2 regions of the Kribbella sp. NPDC050820 genome follow, and region 1 is predicted to be linked to the other one. Evidence: riboswitches for the same ligand, from Rfam matches in the RefSeq annotation. Region 1 holds a riboswitch; the other holds the start of a gene.
What was found. Region 1 has a riboswitch for S-adenosylmethionine ahead of AB0H36_RS15535 (aminotransferase class V-fold PLP-dependent enzyme). Riboswitches for the same ligand answer to the same signal wherever they lie in the genome.
Positions count from the first base shown of each region.

Region 2: linked by a shared signal. The riboswitch ahead of thrC (threonine synthase) and the one ahead of AB0H36_RS15535 (aminotransferase class V-fold PLP-dependent enzyme) in region 1 are both predicted to bind S-adenosylmethionine.

Region 1 covers NZ_JBFAHB010000014.1:102,794-111,332, reverse strand. The annotation lists gene AB0H36_RS15550 (alpha/beta hydrolase) at 43-897, opposite strand; gene AB0H36_RS15545 (TetR family transcriptional regulator) at 952-1,497, shown strand; gene AB0H36_RS15540 (prolyl oligopeptidase family serine peptidase) at 1,508-3,568, shown strand; gene AB0H36_RS15535 (aminotransferase class V-fold PLP-dependent enzyme) at 3,579-4,943, opposite strand; SAM riboswitch class IV at 4,960-5,073, opposite strand; gene AB0H36_RS15530 (DinB family protein) at 5,168-5,683, shown strand; gene AB0H36_RS15525 (DNA translocase FtsK 4TM domain-containing protein) at 5,789-8,419, shown strand.
Region 2 covers NZ_JBFAHB010000055.1:26,153-34,691, forward strand. The annotation lists gene AB0H36_RS34275 (hypothetical protein) at 163-558, shown strand; gene AB0H36_RS34280 (hypothetical protein) at 898-1,365, shown strand; gene AB0H36_RS34285 (hypothetical protein) at 1,539-1,850, opposite strand; gene AB0H36_RS34290 (hypothetical protein) at 1,928-2,458, shown strand; gene AB0H36_RS34295 (HD domain-containing protein) at 2,502-3,077, shown strand; gene AB0H36_RS34300 (zinc-dependent alcohol dehydrogenase family protein) at 3,440-4,462, opposite strand; gene AB0H36_RS34305 (ubiquitin-like small modifier protein 1) at 4,462-4,737, opposite strand; gene thrC (threonine synthase) at 4,734-5,993, opposite strand; SAM riboswitch class I at 6,007-6,146, opposite strand; gene AB0H36_RS34315 (helix-turn-helix domain-containing protein) at 6,212-7,174, opposite strand; gene AB0H36_RS34320 (cation:proton antiporter) at 7,330-8,539, opposite strand, start outside.

The DNA.
Region 1 (8,539 bases):
CCAGTGCGGGATGCCGCCCACCGGGGCCGGTGGGTACGACGCTCACCCTTTGAAGAACTCCAGGGCGTGCGCGACCACAGCCTCCGGCTGGTCGTCGACGACGAAGTGCGACGCGCCCGGGATCTCGATCAGCTGCAGATCGTCGACGTACGGCTCGTAGCCGTGCAGGAACTCGGCCCGGACGTTCGGATCCTCGGCGCCGAGCAGAACCAGCGTCCGGGTGGTCAGCTGCCGGTCCTTGTACTTGCCGCGCAGCATCTGCATCCCGACCGGCTGGATGAAGTGCCGGTACAGCGCGGACCCGGCCCGGGCGCGGGCCGGCTCGCGCAGCCGCTCGGTGAAGATCTCCAGGTCCTCGTCGCTGATCCCATGGGAGACCGACGCCAGCAGGTGGCGCGTCAGCCAGGTGCGCAGGGCCCACGGGCCGAGGCCCGGCACGGGCAGGATGAAGTTGAACCAGGCGTGCCGCACGAGGCTGCGCATCATCGCGCCGTCGAAATCGACGTACGGCGGCGGGATCGCGATCGACACCTGGTCGCGGACGCGCTCGGGATGTTCCAGGCACAGCAAGTACGCGACGATCGCGGACCAGTCGTGCGCGATCAGGTGCACCTGGTCGACGTCCAGCGCGTCCAGCAGCGCGAGCACGTCGCCGAGCAACTGGTCGGCGGTGTACCCGTCGGGCGGCGCGTCGGTCCACCCGGCGCCGCGCAGGTCGGGGCAGATCACACGGTAGTGCTGAGCCATGCTGGGAATGACGTCGCGCCACTCCCACCAGTGCTGCGTGAAACCGTGGAGCATCAGGACGGCGTCGCCGCTGCCGGCTTCGGTCACATGCATCCGGAGTCCAGGCAGCTCGACGTAGGTGTGGGTCACCCCATCGAGTGTCGGAAGCATGGCATCGACGGTACTACGAACGTAGTACAAAGTCACTACGTTTATAGTGACGGTATGACGCCGACGCGTGCTCGTGCTCTGGACGCCGCCATCGAGCTCCTCGGCACCAAAGGACTGCGGGCGATGACGCATGCCCGCGTCGACGAGAAGGCCGGCCTGCCGAAGGGCTCGACCTCGAACTACTTCCGTACCCGGGCCGCGCTGCTGTCCGGGGTGGCCGACCGGATCGCCGAGAGCGAGAACGAGGCGCTCGGCACTGCGTTCAGCCCGGCCACGCCCGAGGAGTTCGTCGACATCATGTGCGGGCTGTTCGACTTCCTCACCCGGATCAACCGGGTGCGGACGACCGCCCGGCTGATCCTGTTCCTGGAGGGCAGCCACGATCCGGTCGTCCGGGAGGCGCTGTCCCGCGGCCGTGAGGCGATCGTGGCGACTGCCACCGCGGCGCTGGCCGAGCTCGGCGCGCCGAACCCGCGGGAGGCCGCCCGGGCCGTGGCGGCCGCGTCCGAGGGCCTGATCCTGCATCGCATCGCGCGGCACGACGACGTCGACCCCCGGCCCACTTTCGAATTGCTGTTGAAGGTTGCACTTGCCGGTTAGGTTTGTCCGCATGACCTACCCGGAGAGCCGCCGCGACGACGTCGTCGAGACACTGCACGGGCATCGGATCGCCGATCCGTACCGCTGGCTGGAGGACCCCGACGCACCCGGCACCCGGGACTGGGTCACCCGCCAGAACGCGCTGACCGAGGCCGAGCTGTCGAGCTACCCGGAGCGGGCGTGGTTCCAGGCCACGATGTCCGCGATCCTGGCCCGGCCGCGGGCCGGCGTCCCGGTGAAGAAGTCCGGCTGGTACTTCGTCGGCCGCAACGACGGTACCCAGGCGCAGGACGTCGTGTACGTCGCCGAGACCCTCGAGGACCTGGTCGACCGCGGCCGGGTCCTGATCGACCCGAACACGCTGTCCGAGGCGGGCACCGACTCACTGGGCACCTTCACGGTCAGCCCCGACGGCAAGTACTTCGCCTACGGCATCAACGAGAGCGGCAGCGACTGGACGACGTTCCGGCTGCTCGACATCGCCACCGGCACGCCGGTCGACGACGTGGTCACGGAAGCCAAGTTCTGCGAGGCGACCTGGTTGCCTGACAGCTCGGCGTACCTCTATCTGCACTACCCGGCGAGCGGGCGCAGCGAAGGCACCGAGACGAAGTCGCTGTCCGGCGGCCGGTTGATGCTGCACCGGGTCGGTACGACGCAATCGTCGGACGAGCTCGTGCTGGACTTCCCGGAGAACGACCGCATCTTCATCACGCCCGAGGTGTCCGAGGACGACCGGTACCTCGTCGTCCACATCAGCGAAGGCACCGACCCGGCGACCCGGCTGTGGGTCTACCCGATCACCTCGGACGGCGGCATCGGCGAGCCGATCAAGGTGGTCGACTACCTCGCGGACGAGATCACGTTCGTGCGGATGTCCGGCGATCAGCTGGTCGTGCGCACCGATCGCGACGCACCCCGCGGCCGCGTCGTGCTTGCGTCCCTTGATGGGCAGTTCGCCGACCTGATCCCGGAGGGCGAAGGCACCCTGCAGGCGGTCCGCGGTACGGCGAGCGGCCTCGCCACGCTGACCCTGCTCGACGCGCAACCCGTGCTCACGCTCTACGCGCTGGACGGCTCCGACGCCCGCGTCGTCGATGCGCCAGGCGGGGGAGTGGTCGGCATGAACGCCTCCCCGGAGTACGACGAGCTCTTCGTCGGGCTGTCCACGCCGACCGAACCGACCCTCTCGTACGTCGTGTCCGCCTCGACCGGCGCCGTACGCGCACTGCCCGAGCTCGTCCGCGGGTCCGGCGGCTTCACGTCACCGGCCATCACGGTCGAACGCCGGCTCGAGCCCGGCCGCGAGGTGCCGTACTTCCTGATCAGCCGCGCCGACCTGGACTACTCGTCCCCGCGACCGACCATGCTCTACGGGTACGGCGGCTTCCGCATCCCGATCCTGGCCGAGTACCGGCCCGGCTGGCCGGCATGGCTGGCCGCCGGCGGGGTGCTGGTGATCGCGAACCTGCGCGGTGGCGGCGAGTACGGCAGCGCCTGGCACGACGCTGGTCGCCTGAAGAACAAGCAGAACGTCTTCGACGACTTCATCGCCGTCGCCGAGCACCTGCGCGACACCGGCGTGACCACGTCGGAGCAGCTCGCCATCCACGGTCGCAGCAACGGCGGTCTGCTGGTCGGCGCCGTGATGACGCAGCGGCCCGACCTGTTCGCGGTCGCGCTGCCGGGTGTCGGCGTACTCGACATGCTGAGGTTCCACCTGTTCACGGTGGGGGCCGCGTGGACGTCGGACTTCGGGCATCCGGGCGACGCGAAGCAGTTCGAGGACCTGCTGGCCTACTCGCCACTGCACCGGGTGCAGGACGGGACGGCGTACCCGGCCACGCTCGTGGTCACCGGTGACCACGACGACCGGGTGGTGCCGTTGCACAGTCACAAGTTCATCGCCGCGTTGCAGCATGCCCAGTCCTCCGCCGAACCTGTCTTGACCAGGGTCGAGGTCAACACCGGCCACGGCTTCGGGAAACCCGCCGCGATGGTCGCGTCGGAATGGGCGGACCTACTGGCGTTCGCTGCTCACCATGTAGGCCTTGAACCTCCTGAGCAGTAGGAGGGCTGCATCACCAGATGCGAGGCGCTTGGAGGTCGCGGGGGTCGTCGGCGGGCTGACAGCCGTGCGCGGACTCCTCGTACTCCGACCGCGGTCCGCTGGTGGCCAGCGTCCGTACGGCGTTGACGAGACGGTCCACGTGCTCTCGGGTCGTCCCGAGGCCGAGGCTCGCGCGGACCGCCGTACCGTGCTCGGGGGAGTCCGCGAGCAGGTGGCCGACGAGCGGGTGCGCACAGAACTTGCCATCGCGGACGCCGACGCCGTACTCGGCGCTCAGCGCCGCGGACACCAGGGTCGAGGTCAGGCCGGCGACGGTGAAACACACCGTGCCGACGCGGTCCGCGTCCTGGCCGAAGATCGAGTACGTCGTGACGCCGGGAATCTGCGCGAGACCGGTCCGGAGCCGGGCGAGCAGGCTGCGCTCGTGCTGCTCGATGGCGTCGCGGTGCTTGCTGATCGCCGCACAGGCCGAAGCCAGCGCGATCGCGCCGATCACGTTCGGGGAGCCGCCCTCGTGCCGCGCCGGGCCGGTCGCCCAGACCACGAGGTCCTCGGTGACCGCAGTCGTCGCGCCGCCGCCGTACAGGTAGGGCTCAGCGGCGTCCAGCCAGTCGGAGCGGCCGATCAGGGCGCCCGCGCCGTACGGCGCGTAGAGCTTGTGGCCGGACAGCGCGACCCAGTCGACGTCGAGCTCGGCGATGTCGACCGGCCGGTGCGGCGCGAGCTGCGCGGCGTCCAGGCAGACACGCGCACCGTGCGCCTTGGCGACGGCCGCGATCTCGGCGATCGGGAAGATCTCGCCGGTCACGTTGGACGCACCGGTGACGACGACGAGCCGCGGGCCCTCGGGCGCGTTGCGGAGCGCGTCGGCGACGTTGGTCACCGCCTCGCTCGGGCTGGCCGGCGCAGCGAGGCGCACGGTCCGCTCAGCCGGCCAGGGCAGAAGCGCGGCGTGGTGCTCGGACTCGAACACGATCACGGTCGCGTCAGCTGGTACGGCGTGGGCTAGTAGGTTGAGCGCATCGGTCGTCTGCCGGGTGAAGATCACCTGGTCGTCGTCACGGGCGCCGATGAAGGCATGCACCTCGGCGCGGGCCCGCTCGTACCACTGCGTGGTAATGCGGGAGGCGTAGCCGTTGCCGCGGTGCACCGACGCGTACGACGGCAGTGCCGCCTCGACGCTGGCGCGCACCGACTCCAGACACGGCGCGCTGGCGCCGTGGTCGAAGTTCGCGTAGTCGGTGACCCGGCCGTCGGCCAGTGGGACCAGCAGGTCGGAGCCGACGGTGGCGGGGATGCTGCCGGTCGCGAGGCGGGCCACAGTCGGCCGCGCGGTCGTCGTACTGGCAGGCTCGAGGATGGAGAGGATCGACATGCTGCTGCTCCCAGGAAGTCCGCACTTGCCGAGCGGGGTATCCGCACGGCCTGGTCTTCACCCGGGGCACCCCACCGCGGAGGAGGGTTGCCGGCCAGCGAGCCGGGGCTTGACGCTGGCGCTCATGACCTGCCGAAGACGGTAACGAACGGGCTACGGTCGACGCCAGTGGCTATCTCATGTGATGAGATGGGCGAACACATCGTGGACAACTTGGGGAACGCATGACTTGGAGAGCACCTGCCGTCGAACGACCGGCCGGCTCGTTGACCGCCCCGGAGCGCTCGTTGCTCCAGGGCTACCTGGATTTCTACCGCACCACGCTGCTGTTCAAGTGCGCAGGCCTCACGGCGGCGCAGCTGGCCGAGCGGCCATCGCCGCCGTCGAACCTGTCGCTGCTCGGGCTGATCCGGCACCTGACCAAGGTCGAGCGGATCTGGTTCCGGATCCACTTCGCCGCCGATCCCGCCGAGCCGGTGTTTCCGCTCGAGCTCGGGAAGGACGCGGACTTCGAGCTGATCGATGCTTCGCTGGCCGAAGCGGAGTACGACGGCCTGATCGAGGAGTGGAAGCTGTCCGACGAGGCTGCTGCCGGGCACTCGCTGGACGAGCGCTTCACCTTCAAGGAAACTGAGTCGACGCTGCGGATGATCTACATCCACCTGATCGGCGAGTACGCCCGGCACTGCGGCCACGCCGACCTCGTCCGTGAACAACTGGACGGCACCACCGGCGCCTAAGCTGCGGACCTGGTCCGGTCGTGGCGCCGTGACGCTACGGATGGGGCAGCGTGATCGGCGTGTGACACGTGGGACTCGAGAGGTAATCGGGGTAGCCTGAGGTATATGGCGACCCGCACGTCTTCCCCGGCGCGGGCGCAGAAGTCGGCAGCCAACCGGCCGAGTACGGCGCGGTCGGCTGCTGGTGGACGCTCCCGTCCGTCAGGCGCCCAGAAACGTGGGCAGAGCACGAAGCGCGGCGGTGGATCCACCGCGGCGCGGACCAGCACGCCCAAAGTCAGCGGACCGGGCCCCTTCGCGGCCGCCATGCTCGCGCTCGGCCGCGGCTTCGTGAAGCTCTGGATCGGCATCGCGCACCTGCTCGGCGGCATGGTCCGCGGGATCGGCAACGGCGCCCGCGACCTCGACCCCGAGCACCGCCGCGACGGCGCCGGCCTGTTCCTGATCGGCCTCGGCGTCGTGGTCGCCGCTGCCATCTGGTGGCAGCTGCCAGGTGCCGTCGGCAACGTCATCCGGACCGTCGTCGGCGGCAGCGTCGGCATGATCGGCTGGGCCGTGCCGCTGATGCTGCTGTTCATCGCGCTGCGCACCATGCGCCACCCGGACCGCAACGGCCCGGCCGGCCGCCAGGTAATCGGCTGGACGACGTTCGCGCTCGGTGTGCTCGGCCTGATCCATATCGCCAACGGCCTGCCCCGGCCCGGCAACCCGGCCGACGCGCCGATCCAGGAGGCCGGCGGCGCGATCGGGTACTTCATCTCCACGTTCCTGTCCGACCTGCTCACGCAGTACGTCGCGGCCCCGCTGCTGGTCCTGCTGTCGATCTTCGGCGCCCTGGTGATCACCGGGACGCCGGTCTACGCGATACCCGTGCGGGTCCGCGCGGCCTTCGACGTACTGATGGGACGTACGGCGCTGCCCGAGGACGCACCGTCCGTCGTGGCCGCGCCGACCGACGACACCGTCCGGCTGACCCGCAAGGAGCGCCGCGCCAAGGCCGCCGCCTCCGAGGACGAGGACGGCGAGCCCACGGTCAAGCCGTACGACTCGCCGGTGCTCGAGGGGCGGGAAATCAGCAAGCGCGGCCGCAAGTCGAAGGCCGCGCCGCCTCCCCCGGAGGAGGACGCGTACGACGCCGACGCCGCGGCGGCCGCCGTACCCTCGCCGTCACCGGTCGTTGCCTCGGGCAAGTCTTCTTCGGACTCGCCGCCCGAGCCGCCGCCGCACACGCCGCTGCCGCGGCGGGTCGAGCAGCTGAGCCTGTCCGGCGACATCACCTACACGCTCCCCGACGGGCAGATGCTCAAGCCGGGCTCGGTGCACAAGGCGCGGACCAAGGCGTCCGACCAGGTCGTCGACCGGCTCACCGAGGTGTTCGAGCAGTTCGGCATCGACGCCCAGGTCACCGGCTACACCCGCGGCCCGACCGTCACGCGGTACGAGGTCGAGCTCGGCTCCGCGGTGAAGGTCGAGAAGGTCACCGCGCTGTCGAAGAACATCGCCTACGCGGTCGCCTCGGCCGACGTCCGGATCCTGTCGCCGATCCCGGGCAAGTCCGCGATCGGCATCGAGATCCCGAACACCGACAAGGAGATCGTCAGCCTCGGCGACGTGATCCGGTCGGCGACCGCGCGCAACGACCACCATCCGATGGTGGCCGGGCTCGGCAAGGACGTCGAGGGCGGGTTCGTCGTCGCGAACATGGCGAAGATGCCGCACCTGCTGGTCGCGGGCGCCACCGGTTCGGGTAAGTCGTCGTTCGTGAACTCGCTGATCACCTCGATCCTGATGCGGGCCACGCCGGACGAGGTGCGGATGATCCTGGTCGACCCCAAGCGGGTCGAGCTGAACAACTACGAGGGCATCCCGCACCTGATCACGCCGATCATCACCAACGCCAAGAAGGCCGCCGAGGCGCTGCAGTGGGTCGTCCGCGAGATGGACATGCGGTACGACGACCTGGCCGCGTTCGGGTTCCGGCACGTCGACGACTTCAACAAGGCGGTCCGGGCGGGCAAGGTGAAGCCGCCACCGGGGTCCGAGCGGGTGCTGACGCCGTACCCCTATCTGCTGGTGATCGTCGACGAGCTGGCCGACCTGATGATGGTCGCTCCGCGTGACGTCGAGGACTCGATCGTCCGGATCACCCAGCTCGCGCGTGCGGCCGGCATCCACCTGGTGCTTGCCACCCAGCGGCCGTCGGTGGACGTCGTGACCGGTCTGATCAAGGCGAACGTGCCGTCGCGGCTGGCGTTCGCGACCTCGTCGCTGGCCGACAGCCGGGTCATCCTGGACCAGCCTGGCGCGGAGAAGCTGGTCGGCCAGGGTGACGGACTGTTCCTGCCGATGGGCGCGAGCAAGCCGATGCGTATCCAGGGCGCCTGGGTCACCGAGTCCGAGATCCGCGGCGTGGTCGAGCACTGCAAGGAGCAGCTGCAGCCGACGTACCGCGAGGACGTCACCGCCGCGGCCGGCCCGAGCCGGGAGCTCGACGACGAGATCGGCGACGACATGGACCTGGTCGTCCAGGCCGCCGAGCTGATCGTCTCCACCCAGTTCGGCTCCACCTCGATGCTGCAGCGTAAGCTCCGGGTCGGCTTCGCCAAGGCCGGCCGCCTGATGGACATCCTGGAAAGCCGAGGCGTCGTCGGCCCGAGCGAAGGCTCCAAGGCCCGCGACGTCCTTGTCAAGCCCGACGACCTAGAGGACTTCATCACCACCCTCCGAGGAGAGTGACGTGCTCCCCAGGACGCTCGCCACCACGACCACGTGTCCAGGCACACCCCGACCGGGCGTCAGCCCAGCCGCGCCTCCGGTCGGCTCCGTTCACCTTCACCCGGTCGCGCAGCGGCCGGG
Region 2 (8,539 bases), on a different contig from region 1:
CTGGCCGGCTACCGCCGCCCATCTGCGGTGCAGACGCCCCGCCCTCTTGCGGGCTTATCGCCCGCGCTCTGCGCGCTCCTGCGTCGCACGCCATCGACAACCAACCAACCGCCCGTCCGCAGGAGGAGTGGCATCCCGGCAACCGACTGTTCGCACCCGTCAGTGGCTTCCGGCAAGTTACCGCGAACCGCTATTTGCGATCTCGGGCTGTACGCGAAGATCGCGCGTGCCAAATGTGTTCTGGAGCTCGGCAGGGCAGGCGACGCGGTGGATGCGTTCACTGATGTTCTGAACAGTCTTCCCCCGGATTACCACCGCGACCGGGGACAGTATCTCGGATCACTTGCCCGCGCTCACGTCCTCGTCGAGCAACCCGAGGCCGCCGCTGCAGCCGCCGCCGAGGCGTACACCATCGCGATTGCGACTGGCTCGACCCGAACGCTGGCCGACCTGCGGCGGACGATGCCATCCGGCCTGGCCAGGTGGTCCCACATACCTGATGTCGAGCGATTCTGTGCCATGCTCGCAGCGGTCGAACCAGAGATTGGTGGAAACTAAGTGTTCTCACTTGCCACAGACGCAGCACCCGGTCGTCCGAACGAAGACTTCGTGGTGGCTACCACCGACCTCGCAATCGTCGTAGACGGCGCCGGCGTACCCATGGGTGGCTGCCACCACGGCGTTGCATGGTACGCGCAGCAACTCGGTGCACGCACCCTGACAGCGTTAGCTGGTCGCCCACACCTCCCGTTGGCGGACGGTTTGTACGAGGGGCTCGCCGCCGTCGCAGCGTCGCACGAAGACACCTGCGACCTGACTGATCCGGGTACGCCGTGCGCAGCGGTCGGGATCCTTCGCATAGGTGCAGAAACAGTAGACACACTCGCCCTCTCTGATGTGACCGTTCTCGTCGAGAGCGCGGAAGGTCCGCAAATCACCTGCGACCTCCGCATCGAGGAGATCTCCGGAACCGAGCCGGACGCCGTTGCCGGCATGCTGTTCAACACCGCTGAGCACAAGGCCGCCATCGCCGCCTTGGTCGCGAACCAGACCCGCACCAGGAACCGGAGCGATGGCTGGTGGGTCGCCGCTGCAGACCCCGAGGCAGCACGCCATGCTGTGGTCGACAGCTATGCCCGATCCGAAGTGGGCCGGCTGGCGATCTTCTCCGACGGGGCAACCCGCCCGGCGGACCAGATGGACCTCTACACCTGGCCCGAGTACCTGGCCCTGCTCGACAAGCTTTGTCCCGCCGGCCTGATCGCCCACGTCCGCGAGATCGAAACCGCCGACCCCGACGGAGCCCGTCACCCCCGGACCAAGCGCCACGACGACGCCACGCTCGCCTATTCCCCGTGTCGGTAGAAGCGCTTCGTCCGCGGCAGGAGGGTGCTCCGTAGCCATCGACTCCAGCCGACCGTCCGTCGGCAGGAGGACTGGCGTCCTAGCGACCGTGTGTTCGCATGCGAGCGGCGGATTCCGGCAACTGCCCTGGTCTGCGCCTTGTGCACGTCGCCGTCGAGCCTCGGGGCCGGTGACTACTGCTGTCGGTGGCGTGGTGGTGCCTGTGGCTCTCGATGCGCCCACGCGACAGCGACCGCCCACACCAGCAGGGCGACGAGGCCCCCAACGCCCGCGCCGAGGAGCGCACCGTCGAAGAGGCTGCCCAGCACCGCGCCGACAGCGCTTGTCATGAGCGCGGCGACCAGCAGAAGCGAGCTCGCATCTCCGCCCCAGCCCAAATCACGCAACCGCTTGCGCATCGGGCGTCCGCGTTCCATCAGGATCACCACTTGAACGCTGATCACCGAGGCGACCAGCAGGAAAGCCAGACAGCGGATCGTGACCACGCCGCCTATCATGCCGCCGGGTGGGCGGCACGCTGTAGACCTACAGATGCACACCCCCGCTGGCCTACGCTGGCGGGATGCGCAGATCGATTCTGCTTACCGCGGTGGTGGTCTGCGCGGTGAGTCTCCTGAGCGGTTGTGGACCGCGGGTGTCGCGCGGTGTGGTTGGCATGTCGGTCGACGACGCGGGCATACCGGTGATCGTGCTGCAGAACTGCGACGGCAACATCGCCCAACTCGAGTTCTATGACCGGAGTGGGCCACGAACGGACGACCCCGCACCGGGGCCGGCGATGATGTACGTGAACCCGCGCCCGGACAAATCCGTGGTCCAGATCCCCATCCGGACTGGTGGGAACGGCTGGCGGGTCCAGGGAGAACCACCGGCTTTGCGCGCCGACGGCAAGTACTTGATCCGGGCGTGGGGCAAACGACACGAGTGGCACGGTCGCGGCACCGAGTTCACCCTGAGAGACCTCAAGACCGTCCGTCCCGGCCAGGTCCGTCACGACTCTCCACCCGCCGACGCCAGCCCGCCGTACGATGCCATTCCAGTGAAGTACCGCGTGACCCCGCTGAGCGAGTTCATCACAGAGGACTGCCCGTGAAGACTCCCAGAATTGGCCGACCGATGACAGAAGGGCAGCAGTCGTGACGGATGGGATCATCGACCGGGAGGCAGCGGGTGTTGTCGCCTTCGCCTATGAGATGGGCGTGCTCAAGCGGCTTCGCCGAGCGGGGTGGTGGCACGTCGGCGTTCGTGATCCCGAATCCGTTGCGGAGCACAGCTTGCGAGTCGCTCAACTCGCTGCGCTGATCGCCAGTGAGGAAGGCGGTGACCCCGCGCGGGCGGCGTACCTGGGGATGTGGCACGACTCGCAGGAGACCCGGATCGGCGACATCCCGCACAGCGCCAAGCCCTATCTGGAAGTCGCCGGCAACGAAAGCATCACCGAGGACCAAGTCGCGGTCCTTCCCGAGAGTGCGGCCAAGAGCATTCGAGAGGCCGTCACCGAGTACGAGACCGCAGAGACCATCGAGGCCCGCTGCGCCAAGGACGCCGACCGCCTCGAGTGCCTCCTGCAAGCGGTCGAGTACGGCGAAGCCGGCTACCAACGGGTCGACGGCTGGATCGAATCCTCACGCGCCCGCATCCAAACCCCCTTCGCCCGCCGCCTCGCCGAAGCGGCGCTGGTGACATCCCCACTCGCCTGGCGCGACCGCTGATCGAGAGTGGCCGAAGGTGAGCCGTGCTGTCCGGGTGACGCGGGTACGGCGACTGTGAGCGAAGCGAAGCCGACGCTGGACGTGGCCTTGATGAGGTTGGCCGACCTGTTGACGGATGCCCAGGCGTCCGTGGCTGAGATCAGGCACTGGATCTCGGAGTCGGCCAGACCCCGCCTCGCCCGCGTTCCCCTTGATCCCATCCTGACGGTACGACTCCGCATGTTCGAGGAAGACCGTTGAGCGGGTCCTGACGCGCGGCGGTGACCTTGAACAGGACATAGCATGTTCAAGGCCCCGAGTTCCTGCGCAAACCCTCGGTGCGTTGCCCGATGGACGGTGGCCGGGGTGTGCCGGAGGGCGGCTTACGGGCGGATGATCGTAATGCCGGCCGGGGTGCCGTTGGTGAGGGCGGCCAGGGCGGTGGGGGTTTCGGCGAGGGGAATGGTGCGGGTGATCAGCGCGGCGGGGTCTAGGTTGCCGGCGGCAACGAGGTTCAGCATCTCGGGGTAGGCGTGGGCGGCCATGCCGTGACTGCCCAGCCATTCCAACTCCTGGCCGATCAGGCGGCCTACGTCGAGTTGGACGCCGGATGGCAGGAGGCCGACTTGCAGGTGGCGGCCGCGGGGGCGCAGGGCGAGGAGGGCTTGCTGGACGATGTCGTTGGAACCCAGGGCGTCCATGGTGACGTGGGCGCCGCCGCCGGTGAGGTCACGGAGCTGGGACACGGTGTCGGCAGACGCCAAGACGGTGTCGGCGGCGCCGTACGTGCGGGCGAGGTCCAGCGCGTCGGGGTTCGTGTCGACGGCGATCACGCGGGCGCCGAGAGCGGCCGCGATCATGACCGCCGACAACCCGACGCCGCCGCAGCCGAAGATGACGACGTTCTCCGCTGCGACGACTCGGCCGACCTGGCGGACAGCGCGGAAGGAGGTGGCGAAGCGGCAGCCCAGGCCGGCGGCGGTGTCGAAGGACAGGTCGTCCGGCAGCCGGACCAGGTTCACAGCGGCGAACGGTACGGCGACGAAGTCCGCAAACGAGCCCCAGTAGTTGAAGCCGGGCTGGAGTTGGTTGGGGCAGACCTGTTGGTCCCCGGAGAGGCACTGTTCACACGTGCCGCACGCGCAGATGAACGGCGTGGTCACGCGGTCGCCGATCTGCCGGCCGGTCACCCCGGGGCCGAGGGCGGCGATCGTTCCGGCCAGTTCGTGCCCAGGGACGTGGGGCAGGACGATGTCCGGGTCGTGCCCCATCCAGCCGTGCCAGTCGCTGCGGCACAACCCGGTGGCCTCGACCTTCAGGACGACACCACCGGGCTTCGGCTCCGGGTCCGCTACCTCGGCAACAGTCGGCAGGACGCCGTACTGCTCAACCAGAACAGCGCGCATCAGCCGCCGGCGACTGCGGGGATGATCGAGATCTCGCCGCCGTCCTTCACCGAGGTCTGCAGGCCGTCGGCGAAGCGTACGTCGTCGTTGTCGACGTACACGTTGACGAAGCGGCGCAGCTCGCCGGAGTCGTCGAGGACGCGGCCCTTGATGCCCGGGTAGGCGGTGTCGAGGGACTCGAGCACCTCGCTGAGCGTCGCGCCCTCGGCGCTGACCGAGGACGCGCCCTGGGTGTACTGGCGCAGGATGGTCGGGACCCGGACACTCACGCTCACTGCAGGCCTGCCTTCACGAAGGCGTCGTACGACGCGGGGATGGTCACCTTGGGGCCGACCCGGTCGGCCACGGCGTCGAGGGTCTTCAGCCCGTCGCCGGAGTTGATGATCACCGTCTCGGCCTCGGGGTCGAGCTGGCCGGTCTCGACCAGCTTCTTCAGCGTCGCGACCGTCACCCCGCCCGCGGTCTCGGTGAAGATGCCCTCGGTGCGGGCGAGCAGCCGGATGCCCTCGATGACCTCTTCGTCGGTGACGTCCTCGATCGCGCCACCGGTACGGCGGGCCACGTCCAGCACGTACGGTCCGTCGGCCGGGTTGCCGATCGCGAGCGACTTGGCGATGGTGTCCGGCTTGACCGGCTTCACCACGTCGTACCCGTCCCGGAACGCCTGCGCGACGGGCGAGCAGCCGGTGGCCTGGGCGCCGTACACCTTGTAGTCGGTGGCGTCGACCAGGCCGAGCTTGCCGAGCTCGGTGAAGCCCTTGTCGATCTTGGTCAGCTGGGAGCCCGAGGCGACCGGGATGACGATCTGCTGCGGCAGCCGCCAGCCGAGCTGCTCGGCGATCTCGAAGGCGAGGGTCTTGGAGCCCTCGGAGTAGTACGGGCGGACGTTGACGTTGACGAACGCCCAGCCCTCCTCCTCGCCGGCGATCTCGGAGGCCAGCTTGTTCACGTCGTCGTAGTTGCCCTCGACCGCGACCAGCGTGCCGTCGTACACGGCGCTGGTGATGACCTTGGGGCGCTCGAGGTCGTGCGGGATGAACACGACCGAGCGGATGCCGGCCCGGGCGGCGGCCGCGGCGACGGCGTTGGCCAGGTTGCCGGTGGAGGGGCAGGCGAAGACCTTCATGCCGAGCTCGCGGGTGGCGCTCAGGGCACTGGCGACCACGCGGTCCTTGAAGGAGTGCGTGGGGTTGCCCGAGTCGTCCTTCACCCACAGCTTGCGCAGGCCCAGCTCGCGGGCGAGGTTGCCGGCGTCGATCAGCCGGGTGTAGCCGGGCTCGGTGTTCGGGAAGCTGGCCACGTCGACCGGGACGGGCAGCAGCGGCTGGTAGCGCCAGATGTTCTTGGGTCCGGCCTCGATCTGCTCGCGGGTGATGGTGGGGTACTCGTACCCGACCTCGAGCGGACCGAAGCACTCCGTACAGGCGTAGAACGGACCGAGCGGCGACTTCGCCCCACAGGCGCGACAGCTCAGGTGCGTACCGTTGCCGAAGGCACCTTCACGGATGGTGTGGGTGGCGGTCAGGCTCATGAGTGAGGTTCCCTCCTCATCTTCCCCGGACACCGGATCTCGGCGCGGGACGGATTTGGCACCGTTCCGCCGCGAGGGTCCCGGACGGGACCTCAACGGGGAGGGTTGCCGGGACTTCGACGGGCCGTTTCCCTCAGTCCCTCTGGATGAGCTCCCCCGAGATTACCCAATCGGGTCCATATTGTGTCTTCGGTTCCCACCATCCGAGACACTCGATCTCAACCGTGCCGGGCCCGGAAAGTACGGCGGTACGCCGACGGCGAGGTGTGAAGCTGCTTGGCAAAGTGATGACGCAGCGTCACCGGTGTCGCAAAGCCGGCTGCGGTCGCGATCTCCTCGACCGGGGCGTCACCGGTCTCCAGCATCGTCAGAGCCGCCTGGATCCGCTGCGCGATCAGCCACTTGCCCGGTGTCGTCCCGGTCGCCTTCACGAAGTGCCGCAGGTAGGTCCGCGGCGACAACCCCGCCTGCCTGGCCAGATCCGGTACGCCGATCGGCTCGGCGAGATGCTCCAGCGCCCACTCGAGGCTCCGCGCGACCGAAGCGTCGTCGGGGTCCGGCGGCACCGGCGACTCGATGTACTGCGCCTGCCCGCCGGCCCGGTACGGCTGGATCACCAGCCGCCGGGCGACCGCGTTCGCCACGGCCGCGCCGTAGTCCTTCCGCACCAGGTGCATGGCCAGATCCAGCCCTGCGGCACACCCCGCACTCGTGAGTACGTCGCCTTCGTCCGTGTAGAGCGGCTCTGGATCGACGTGGATCTTCGGATAGCGCTCACGCAGCATGTCGGCGTACCGCCAGTGCGTCGTTGCCCGGCGTCCGTCGAGCAGACCGGCCGCAGCCAGCGCGAACGCGCCTGAGCAGATCGACACCATCCGGGCGCCACGCCCGTGCGCAGTCTGCAGCGCCTCGATCAGCGCCGGCGACGTCTCACCGCGTGGGTCGTGGACGCTCGGGATGACGACCGTGTCCGCGGCCGCGAAGTCGTCCAGGCCGTGCGGGGTGCTCAGCGTGGCGCCGCCGAGCACGCGGATCGGGTCCGGTGTCTCGGTGCAGACCTTCAGCCCGTACCACGGCTGGTCGATGTCCGGCCAGGCCAGCCCGAACACCTCGATCACGATCCCGGCCTCGAAGGCCGTCATCCCGTCGTACGCGAGGACAGAAACCGTCCGTTGTCCCATGTCACAATCTTAGCGATAGTCGTCCCCAGCGCCACTTCTGGGAACGCCTCCAGCCGCGGACGATGGAGTCATGTTCAAGGTTCTGAAGGAGATCGCAGCCGGAATCAACGCCGCCTCCGCCGTCCGGCACGGGCTCACGCCGCCCGCAGGCGCGCTCACCGCCGACGGCCGTCGAGCGTACGCATCAAAGGCGTCGCGGCAACGCCGTGCACAAGGACGCTCAGCACGACGGTGAAGCCGACGGTCGCCCACAGCCACGGCAGGTCGGTCGCGAAATGCACCCCGACGGCGGCCAGGTAGTAGACCGACGTCACCCCCCGGACCCCGAAGGCCGCCGTCATCCAGCGCTCGGAGCGATCCAGCTCCGAGCGTGCGAGTGACAGCCACGCGACGACCGGCCGGACGACGAGCACCAGCAGTACGCCGCTCACCGCGCCGGCCAGTGTGAGCGGCTCGAGCAGGCCACCGGTGATCGCGACGCCGAGCAGCAGCAGGATTCCCCAGGTCAGGATGTGCTCGAGCTCCCCGATGAAGTTGTGCAGCTCCGCGTGGAACTCGTGACTCCGCTCGGCCGCCCGAAGCGCGAGCGCGGCGACGAAGACCGCGATGAACCCGTACCCGTGCAGCACCTCGGTCAGCCCGTAGACGCCGAGCGTCATGGCCAGCGCGAGGACTGGCTCACGTGAGTCCGCCAGCCGGAAGCTCTTCGCGGGCGCACTGAACGCCATCTTGCCCAGCAGCCAACCCGCGCCAAGGCCGACCGCGACCCCGACCACTGTCTTACCTACGACGTACCAACCAAACCACTCCCACACCGAGTGCGACTTGGTGGCCGCGAAGACGGCCAGATAGACGAGTGGGAACGCCAGACCGTCGTTCAGCCCAGCCTCGGACGTCAGTGCGAACCGCACCTCGTCCTCCTCGTCCGGCTCAGCGCTCTCACCGGTCGTCGGCCCGGCAACCTGTACGTCGGAAGCGAGCACCGGATCGGTTGGCGCGAGTACGGCGGCGATCAGCAACGCAGTCGCCGGAGCCAGACCGAGCAGCCAGCCCACTCCGGTCAGCGCAGCGACACAGGCCGGCATCGCAACGAACAGCAGCCGCCACGTGACACTCCACCGGAGCAGGCTGATCGGCCGGTCGATCGCCAGCCCGACACCCATCAGAGCGATGATGACGGTCAGCTCAGCCAGGTGCTCGGTCAGCTCGGGTTCAGCGATCGGGCTGAGTTGCGCGCGGTCGACGGCCAGGCCGAGCAACAGACCTGCGCCGAGGAACGCGATCGGCGCGGAGACGGCGTACTGGCGGAGCAGACGAGGCAGTACGGCGCCCAGCAGCAGAGCCAACCCGGCGACCAGGTACAGC